DNA from 2 places in the Pseudoalteromonas sp. A41-2 genome. Region 2 is predicted to be linked to the other one. Evidence: predicted binding sites of a transcription regulator. Region 2 holds the regulator's gene; the other holds the start of a gene.

Region 1 (4,893 bases), 520 kb from region 2:
AACGAGAACGACACGTTTGACACCCCGCCCGACACTTTACAGTACGGTAGGTTTTGCTTTATTCGGCGCGTACCTTCAATAAATTCAACAGCATAGTTGTCGTGCTCTTCAATCCCGGTTGCTACTGCAAATATATTCGGATCGAAGATAATGTCTTCTGGTGGAAAACCAATCTCGTCCACAAGAATACGGTAACTCCGCTCACAAATTTCAAATTTACGATCCGCGGTTTCTGCTTGTCCGTCGGTGTCAAACGCCATGACGACTGCGGCAGCACCAAAACGTTTAATTAACTTTGCCTGACGAATAAAGGGCTCTTCACCTTCTTTCAGTGAAATTGAGTTTACAATCGCCTTGCCTTGAATACATTTTAAGCCGGCTTCAATAACTTCCCATTTTGATGAGTCGATCATGATCGGTACTTTAGAAATATCTGGCTCAGAGGCAATCAAGTTCAGAAACTTCACCATCGCGGCTTTTGAATCCAACATGGCTTCATCCATGTTGATATCAATGATCTGTGCACCATTTTCGACTTGTTCACGGGCAACATTAAGAGCGGTTTCGTAATCTTCTTCCATGATCAATCGCTTGAACATGGCTGAACCGGTCACATTGGTACGTTCGCCGACGTTAGTAAATACTGCTATTTGTTGTGTCATTTCGGCTACCTTAGTTTAAGTTACACGCTTCAAGGCCCGATAAGCGCATACGCACTTCAAGCTCAGGCAATGGACGAGGCTTAACTCCTGCAAGGCCTTTGGCAAAGGCTTTAATGTGTGCAGGGGTTGTACCACAGCAACCACCAACAATATTAATAAAGCCTGACTTGCCCCAATCGATTATTTCTTCAGCCATTTCAGGTGCTTCTAAATCGTACTCACCAAACTCATTGGGTAAACCTGCATTAGGGTGAACCGAGGTAAAAGTTTCACAAACGCGTGATAACTCTTCGACATATTGGCGTAATAAATCCGGACCCAGTGCGCAGTTAAGACCAATAGATAACGGCTTAATATGACGAATCGAATTATAAAAAGCTTCGGTCGTTTGCCCCGATAAAGTTCGCCCTGAGGCATCAGTAATGGTGCCTGAGATCATGACAGGCAACGTGCGCCCTGCTTGCTCAAAGGCTTCTTCTACTGCGAACGAGGCCGCTTTTGCATTTAAGGTATCGAATATGGTCTCGATTAAGATTAAATCAACTCCCCCTTCCATCAGTGCCAAGGTTGATTCAACGTATGCTGTCACTAACTTATCAAAGCTAATGTTACGATAACCGGGGTCATTGACATCAGGCGAAATAGAACAAGTTTTTGACGTTGGCCCTAATACCCCCGCCACATAACGAGGTTTACTTGGATCTTTTGCTTCAAATTCATCGCAGACACTGCGAGCAAGCTTGGCTGATTCTAGGTTGATCTCACGGCTTAAATTCGCCATGTCGTAATCTTCCATCGAAATAGTGGTGGCATTAAACGTATTGGTTTCGATAATGTCGGCACCTGCATTAAGGTATGCGCGGTGAATATCAGCAATAATCTTTGGCTGAGTAAGGCTTAATAAATCATTATTGCCTTTTATAAGGACATGCCAGTCTTTAAAACGCTCACCGCGATAGTCTTGTTCTTCTAATTTATGTTCTTGGATCATGGTGCCCATCGCGCCATCGAGGATCAAAATTCGCTGCTTGAGCGCCTCGGTTAATTGTTCGCGTTTATTCACTGCATTACTCGGCATAGTTGTTAGTCCTTACGTCTTGGCTAACTAGGTTAATATCATACGGTGTTGTTTGGTACACGTAGTAGTTTAACCAATTCGAAAACAATAAAAAGGCGTGACTTTGCCATGTTTTCGACGGTTCGTTATCTGGGTTATCGTCAGGGAAATAGTTTTCTGGTTTTGGCGCGTCGTCTGACTTTTCGCAGTCGCGTAAATATTCCCCTTTTAATGTATGCGCATCATACTCAGGATGGCCCGTTATATATACTTGGCTGCCTGATTTATTCTTAATTAAATACGCCCCAACACGCTCAGACCCTGCTAATACTACTAAATCATCACAGCTGTTAATTTTTTCAATATCAATGTGGCCATAGCGCGAGTGCGGAACTAAAAAGGTATCATCAAAACCACGCGTTAACGCGGCATGCTCAAAATAACTTTTGTGCGTAAACACGCCACTGAGCTTATTAGGCATTAACTCTCGTTTTAAACCATAGTGATGATAAAGCCCTGCGTGAGCCGCCCAACATGAAAATAATGTTGACGTAACGTGGTGCTCAGCCCAGTCTAAAATCACTTTTAGCTCATCCCAGTAAGCAACGTCGTCATACTCTAAATGTGCAAGCGGCGCGCCTGTGATGATCATGGCATCGTAGTTATTGTCTTTTACTTCAGAAAAGTAACGATAAAACGTATCGAGGTGTTGCTCTGAGGTACTGCTACTTCGGTGGGTGTCTAAACGCAGCAGCTCAACATTCACTTGCAACGGTGAATTAGCCAACAACCGAATAAACTGCACTTCGGTTTCCACTTTATTCGGCATTAAGTTTAAGATGGCCAAACGCATTGGACGAATTTCTTGCGTTTTCGCACGACTTTTAGGCATTACAAATACGTTCTCTTGACGTAATTTTACAATTGCGGGCAATTCATCTTTGACTGTAATGGGCATAGTGGGCTCCGAGCATACTTATTAGACTGCTAATTATGAACGGATAGTTAGAAATTTCAACCTCTAGATGTTTAGATGTCCAAATGATTTTTTTATTTGTGCTAAAGCAATCTCTTAGGAAGCCAGTTTCGTTGATGCGCAGGCCCTTAAATTGCCAAAAGCAGTGCCTCTGCGAATGACTGTTGTGTTTAATCACGATGAAAGAGCAAGCATCTCAAAAAGTGGCTTGTTATTGTGTTTAAGCCAACACCATTGTAAAAATGACTTTTAAGCCTTTGTGCAATGCTTATAAGGCGCTTACTCTGCATTTATGCTCCTTAAATGCATGCGCTATTTTTGCAAAGCAGTACCATGATATTAAGCCCCTGATAAACGCTGAATTCTGTATTTTGAGGTGGTTTGGGTATACAATAGTGGCTGTTAATTTTTCTTATAAATTGAAGGCTCTTTTCATGGTGTTACCAGATAAGTTTATATTCTCGATGAGTCGAGTTTCTAAAGTTGTGCCGCCTAAGCGCACTATCTTAAAAGATATCTCTTTACACTTTTTCCCGGGCGCAAAAATTGGTGTGCTTGGTCTAAATGGCGCAGGTAAATCGACGTTACTTCGTATTATGGCAGGTGTTGACCAAGACTTTGAAGGTGAAGCTCGTCCACAACCTGGCACAAAAATAGGTTACTTACCGCAAGAGCCTGTTTTAGACGAAAACAAAACAGTACGCGAAACCGTTGAAGAAGCCGTAAGCGAAGTTAAAAATGCGCTAAACCGTCTTGATGAAGTATACAACGAGTATGCTATGGAAGATGCTGACTTTGATGCACTTGCAAAAGAGCAAGGCGAGCTTGAAGCAATTATCCAAGCACACGACGGTCACAATATCGATAACGTATTAGAGCGCGCAGCAGATGCTCTTCGTTTACCACCGTGGGATGCTAAAATTGAACACCTTTCGGGTGGTGAGCGTCGCCGTGTTGCCATCTGTCGTTTACTGCTTGAAAAACCAGATATGCTGATTCTTGACGAACCAACCAACCACTTAGACGCAGAGTCTGTGGCATGGTTAGAGCGTTTCTTACACGACTACGAAGGTACTGTGGTCGCTGTAACCCACGACCGTTACTTCTTAGATAACGTTGCTGGGTGGATTTTAGAACTTGACCGTGGTGAAGGTATTCCGTGGGAAGGTAACTACTCATCATGGCTTGAGCAAAAAGATTTACGTTTACAACAAGAACAAAAATCTGAAAAAGCTCGTCAAAAGTCAATTGCACAAGAACTTGAATGGGTTCGTTCAAACCCGAAAGGCCGTCAAGCTAAGTCTAAAGCGCGTATGGCACAGTTCTCTGAGCTACAACAGAACGATTACCAAAAACGTAACGAAACGAATGAGCTATTCATTCCACCGGGTCCACGCTTAGGCGACCAAGTTATTGAAGTAAAAGGTCTTAAGAAAAGCTTTGGCGATCGTGTTTTAATCGACGACTTAAACTTTGCGATGCCAAAAGGTGCAATCGTAGGTATTATCGGTGCCAATGGTGCGGGTAAATCAACCTTATTCAAAATGTTAAGCGGTGAAGAAAAGCCAGACAGTGGTGAAATCCTTGTGGGTGAAACTGTTGAGCTTGCTACCGTTGATCAGTTCCGTGGCGACATGGATGAAAGCAACACCGTTTTCCAAGAGATCTCTAACGGTCAAGACGTATTAAAAATTGGTAACTTTGAATTCCAAAGCCGCGCCTATGTTGGTCGCTTTAACTTCAAAGGTAACGACCAACAAAAATTCGTTAAAGACTTATCAGGCGGTGAGCGCAACCGTTTACACCTTGCAAAGCTATTAAAAGCGGGTGGTAACGTATTACTACTGGATGAGCCGACTAACGATCTTGATGTTGAAACACTTCGTGCACTTGAGAACGCGATTCTAGAGTTCCCAGGCTGTGTAATGTGTATCTCGCATGACCGTTGGTTCCTTGACCGTATCGCTACGCATATTCTTGATTACCGTGACGAAGGCCAAATTAACTTCTTCGATGGTAACTACACAGAATACGAAGAGTGGTTGAAGAAAACCTTAGGCGCAGAAGCCGCACAACCTAAGCGTATTAAATATAAAAAGATTGGTTAATTTACCGTCTTATTCGAAAGCCCCTTCTTGGGGCTTTTTTGTGGCCGATAACGTTTACCAGCTATCGTTTCACTCACACCTTGCATATTG
Region 2 (4,893 bases):
CGATGCAGACACCACCACACAATCACCTTGCTGCGTATTTGCTAAAACAATATTTGCCACAGCATGATAACGCTCTGCAGAGCTTAAGCTTGAGCCACCAAATTTATGAACAATATTTACCATTTTTCTACCACAATGCCGTATGTGCTGGCGTTAACTTAAAAGTGCTGCTTTGTTGCGTATTGGCTTGCGTGTGCGTTTGCTTCGCGTTGCTCTGAGTGGCTTGCTGCCCCTGACCTGGTTTAACTAAATTGAAAACACGGTCTAAATCGGCAATTAAATCTTTTACATCCTCAATGCCAACAGAGATACGAATTAACGTATCACCCACCCCTGCTTCTAAGCGAGCTTTTGCCTCCATTCCAGCATGAGTCATGGTCGCAGGGTGACAAATTAAACTCTCAACGCCCCCCAATGATTCGGCTAAGCTAAACTCTTTAAGGCCTGTTAGAAAAGCCGCAGCATCATTAATGTCGCCTTTAATATCAAAACTCACCATGCCACCAAAACCGCGTTGCTGTGCTTTAGCGAGCGCATGCTGAGGATGAGAAGCGAGACCGGGATAATATACTTGGCTCACAAACGGTGAATCTTCTAAATATTCTGCAATTGCAAACGCATTCTCTTGGTGCTGTTTTAAACGCACATTTAAAGTGCGTAAACCACGCAGAGTAAGATAACTATCAAACGGTGCACCCGTAATACCAATATTATTTGCCCACCAAGCCAGTTCATCACCCAACTCTTGCGTTGCTGCAATAACAGCACCGCCAACCACATCAGAGTGACCGTTAATGTATTTAGTCGTTGAATGCACGACTATATCAACACCAAACTCAATCGGGTTTTGCAAGGCCGGCGATAAAAACGTGTTATCAGCCGCAACAAGTGCACCGGATTGTTTAGCAATGGCGGTAATCGCTTTAATATCTGTTAGGCGTAAAATGGGGTTACTGGGTGTTTCAATCCAGATCAGTTTAGGTTTTATCGCTAAGATTTCTTGGTGATTTTCAGCTTTTGTTAAATCAAGCACTTTTAGTTTCAGTAAACCGCGCTTCTCTAATGAGGTAAATAAACGATAGCTACCGCCGTAACAGTCATGTGGAATAACCAAGGTATCATCGCTATTCAAAAGCTGTGTCGTTAAGTGAACAGCCGCCATGCCTGTCGCAGTAATAATGCCTTTAGCTCCGCCCTCTAGTTCAGCGAGTGTTTCGGCTAAAATATCACGGTTAGGGTTACCACTGCGGCCATAGTCATATTGGCGCTTAGTATCAAAATCAGCGAACGAATAAGTGGTTGATAAGTAAATTGGTGGAACGACTGCACCGTGGTGTTTATCGGCTTCAATGCCATGACGAACAGCAATCGTCGCTTTATTTTTTTCACTCATTTCATCACCTACTTAGAATTGGATGTTTAGACGTCTAAAAGGTTAGATGATCAAATATGAGAAGTCAAAGCATTTATCGCCATTACATAGAAGTTTATACATTTACACGACTAGATGGCTAAATAACTAGTATTTGACTATCTTTTTTAAAGCGATAGAATTTCCGCATCTTGCGCTGTGGATAAGGCGTAAACAACTGACAACCGAGGCAACGAAACAACTTATGGCTAAATGGAACGGTGAATACATTCACCCATATGCAGAACACGGTAAAAAATCAGAGCAAGTAAAAAAAATTACCGTATCAATTCCGCTGAACGTATTAAAAGTATTAACTGATGAGCGCACGCGTCGTCAGATTAATAATCTTCGTCATGCCACTAACAGTGAGCTACTGTGCGAAGCCTTTTTACACGCTTTTACAGGTCAACCATTACCGAATGATGACGACCTTCGTAAAGATAACCCTGAAAAAGTACCTGAAGAAGTAAAAAGAATTATGCAAGAAATGGGGTTAGATATCCCCGTACTTGATTCAGAGTAAATATTTCGGCCACCGGATCGTAGCCGATTTCTCAGACATAAAAAAACTCAGCCTTGGCTGAGTTTTTTATTTGCAGTTAGTTATACCTACCCGCTTAATCAAACGAATAGGTACCTAATTATTTAACGCATGTAGTTTTCTGGCATGTCAATTTGCGCCACACCAGACTCAACGGCTGCTTCTGCAACAGCACGTGCAATACGTGGTAATAAGCGTGGGTCCATTGGTTTTGGAATAATGTACTCAGCACCAAACTCAAGTGAATCAACACCCGACGCCTTAAGCACTTCGTTAGGCACAGGCTCTTTCGCAATACTACGAATAGCATGCACCGCTGCAATTTTCATTTCATCATTGATTGATGTCGCACGCACATCAAGCGCACCGCGGAAAATGAATGGGAAACACAATACATTATTAACCTGATTAGGGTAATCAGAACGCCCTGTTGCCATAATTAAATCATTACGTGCACCGTGTGCAACAGCTGGCGCGATTTCTGGATCAGGGTTTGAACATGCAAAAACCACCGGCTTATCTGCCATCAGTTTTAAATCTTCAGCGGTTAATAAGTTAGGGCCAGATACACCAACAAATACATCAGCATCGGCTATCACATCTTGCAAAGTGCGCTTATCGGTATTGTTAGCAAATAGCAATTTATACTCGTTTAAGTCATCTCGACGTGTATGGATCACGCCTTTGCGGTCAAGCATATAAATGTGCTCACGCAATGCACCACATTTAATAAGTAGTTCCATACATGCAACCGCTGCTGCACCGGCACCTAAACACACGATAATCGCGTCTTCGATATCTTTACCCTGTACTTCAAGCGCATTTAGCATGCCTGCTGCTGTTACGATTGCAGTACCATGTTGGTCATCGTGGAAAACAGGGATGCTACAACGCTCAATAAGCGCTTTTTCAATTTCGAAACACTCTGGCGCTTTAATATCTTCTAGGTTGATACCACCAAACGTATCGGCAATATTTGCAACAGTATTAATGAAGTCTTCTGTCGTGCGGTGTTTTACTTCGATATCTATCGAGTCTAAACCTGCAAAGCGTTTAAATAAAAGTGCTTTACCTTCCATCACAGGTTTTGATGCAAGCGGACCTAAATTGCCTAAGCCTAAAATTGCGGTACCGTTTGAAATAACCGCAACCATATTACCTTTGCCGGTGTATTTATAGGCATTTGCTGGATCGGCTGCTATCTCACGGACGGGCTCTGCGACACCTGGACTATATGCTAGAGCGAGATCATTAACCGTTTCTGCTGGTTTAGTTAGTTCTACACTAATTTTACCTGGAACGGGGTGAGCGTGGTAATGTAATGCTTGTTCACGAAAATCTGACATAACGCGATAGTATCCTGCAATAAGTTAAAAAGTGAGAGGGCTTGCATCTGTACGATACCTGTAATATATAAAAATTCCAAGTATTATCAGGTCTATCCTGTTATATGCTATATCGCTTAATTTTAAAGGATTTCCCAACAATTTCTGCACATAGTTTTAATTCACAACAGATAAAAATTCATCTATTTGTGGCCATTTAAGCACCTGTTTTTGTATTTTATAGGCACGAACACAGCAAATAACCGAAACTTAGCAAAATGAGCAACTTTAACGAACTTAACAGCATTTATAGGTGAAGTTCATATAAATTGTTACTTTTTACAACTTTTGGAATCATTTATATCATTCAAAATATAGCGAAGGGATCACTATTTGTCTGCATTATTAGCGATATATTGGGCATAACAAGCAGAAATAGTTATGCACATAAAGCGTGTAGGCATGGGATATAAAAAAGAATGGTTCTGAATTTCAGGCATAAAAAAAGCACCCAAAGGGTACTTCTTTCAACTAAACAGCAGATATTACTTCTTGCTGCTAAGTGCACCGAAGCGCTTGTTGAAACGATCAACACGGCCGCCAGTGTCTAAAATCTTTTGCTTACCAGTGTAAAACGGGTGACACTCAGAACATACGTCTAAGTGGATGTCTTTACATAAAGTAGAGCTAGTTTCGAATTTGTTACCACATGAACAAGTTGCAGTGATAGCTTCGTACTTAGGGTGAATACCTTCTTTCATAGGAACCTCTAGTTAAGGCCGCATCGCTCTCCAAACCCGAAGTCTGGCACCATACGTCGTTAATACAATTAATAGGTCGCGTATTTTATAGCTCAAGCAGCCTCTCGACAAGCTTTAAATTCATCTTTAGCTAAAAAAATAAACAAGTCATCAAACGTTCAGTATTTGTTGGTAGGTTTTTAGCACTAATTTTAGTACATTAGCAACACACGCTATTTTTTCTATTCTTAATTCAGTTGAGTTGTTATGCACTTTGTAGAAGTTGCCATAAAAGTCCCTTTACAGCGTACCTTCGATTATAAAGTTGAGCAGCTGCTACATAGCCCTGAGCTGCGAGTAGGCATGCGTGTGCGTGTGCCTTTTGGCTCTCAAAAAAAGATAGCAGTCGTACTGGCAATCAAAACCAGTACCGATGTACCCGAAGATAAAATTAAAGCCATTATTGATGTTATAGACGATGCCCCTATTTTATCTGAGCAACACTTAGCACTGCTAAAATTTACTGCTCGCTATTACTGCTACCCACTTGGTGAAACAATTCATACAGCGCTTCCAGCGGCACTACGCCAAGGTGAATGCCCAGACAAAACCAGTATAAATATGGTTGAACTCACCGACAAAGGTGCAAAATTACCTTCACTCAAAGCAAAAACACAACTTAATTTGCTGAAGCAGCTAGCGCAGTCAGGCAAGTCATCTTTAACCGAATTAAAAGCACTCGGCTTTAATAAAAAAACCATTGATAGCTTGCTCGAAAAAGAACTCATTAAACAGTTTATCGAACATGATAACCAATGGCAGCAACGCGCCCCAACAATTGGCAGTAAACCAACCCTAAACAAAGAACAAGCC

The links. The regulator MetJ, encoded in region 2, represses methionine synthesis genes. The targets are predictions, from matches to a motif close to TAGACGTCTAGACGTCTA.
Region 1: a site for MetJ is predicted at 2,742-2,759, ahead of metA (homoserine O-acetyltransferase MetA). Genes of this name have one in related genera too.

Annotation. Positions count from the first base shown of each region.
Region 1 covers NZ_CP065231.1:2,593,350-2,598,242, forward strand. The annotation lists gene metH (methionine synthase) at 1-662, opposite strand, end outside; gene IT970_RS11725 (homocysteine S-methyltransferase family protein) at 673-1,740, opposite strand; gene metA (homoserine O-acetyltransferase MetA) at 1,730-2,677, opposite strand; gene ettA (energy-dependent translational throttle protein EttA) at 3,130-4,803, shown strand.
Region 2 covers NZ_CP065231.1:3,111,069-3,115,961, forward strand. The annotation lists gene metL (bifunctional aspartate kinase/homoserine dehydrogenase II) at 1-123, opposite strand, end outside; gene metB (cystathionine gamma-synthase) at 128-1,393, opposite strand; gene metJ (met regulon transcriptional regulator MetJ) at 1,617-1,937, shown strand; gene IT970_RS14050 (malic enzyme-like NAD(P)-binding protein) at 2,060-3,301, opposite strand; gene rpmE (50S ribosomal protein L31) at 3,826-4,041, opposite strand; gene priA (primosomal protein N') at 4,288-4,893, shown strand, end outside.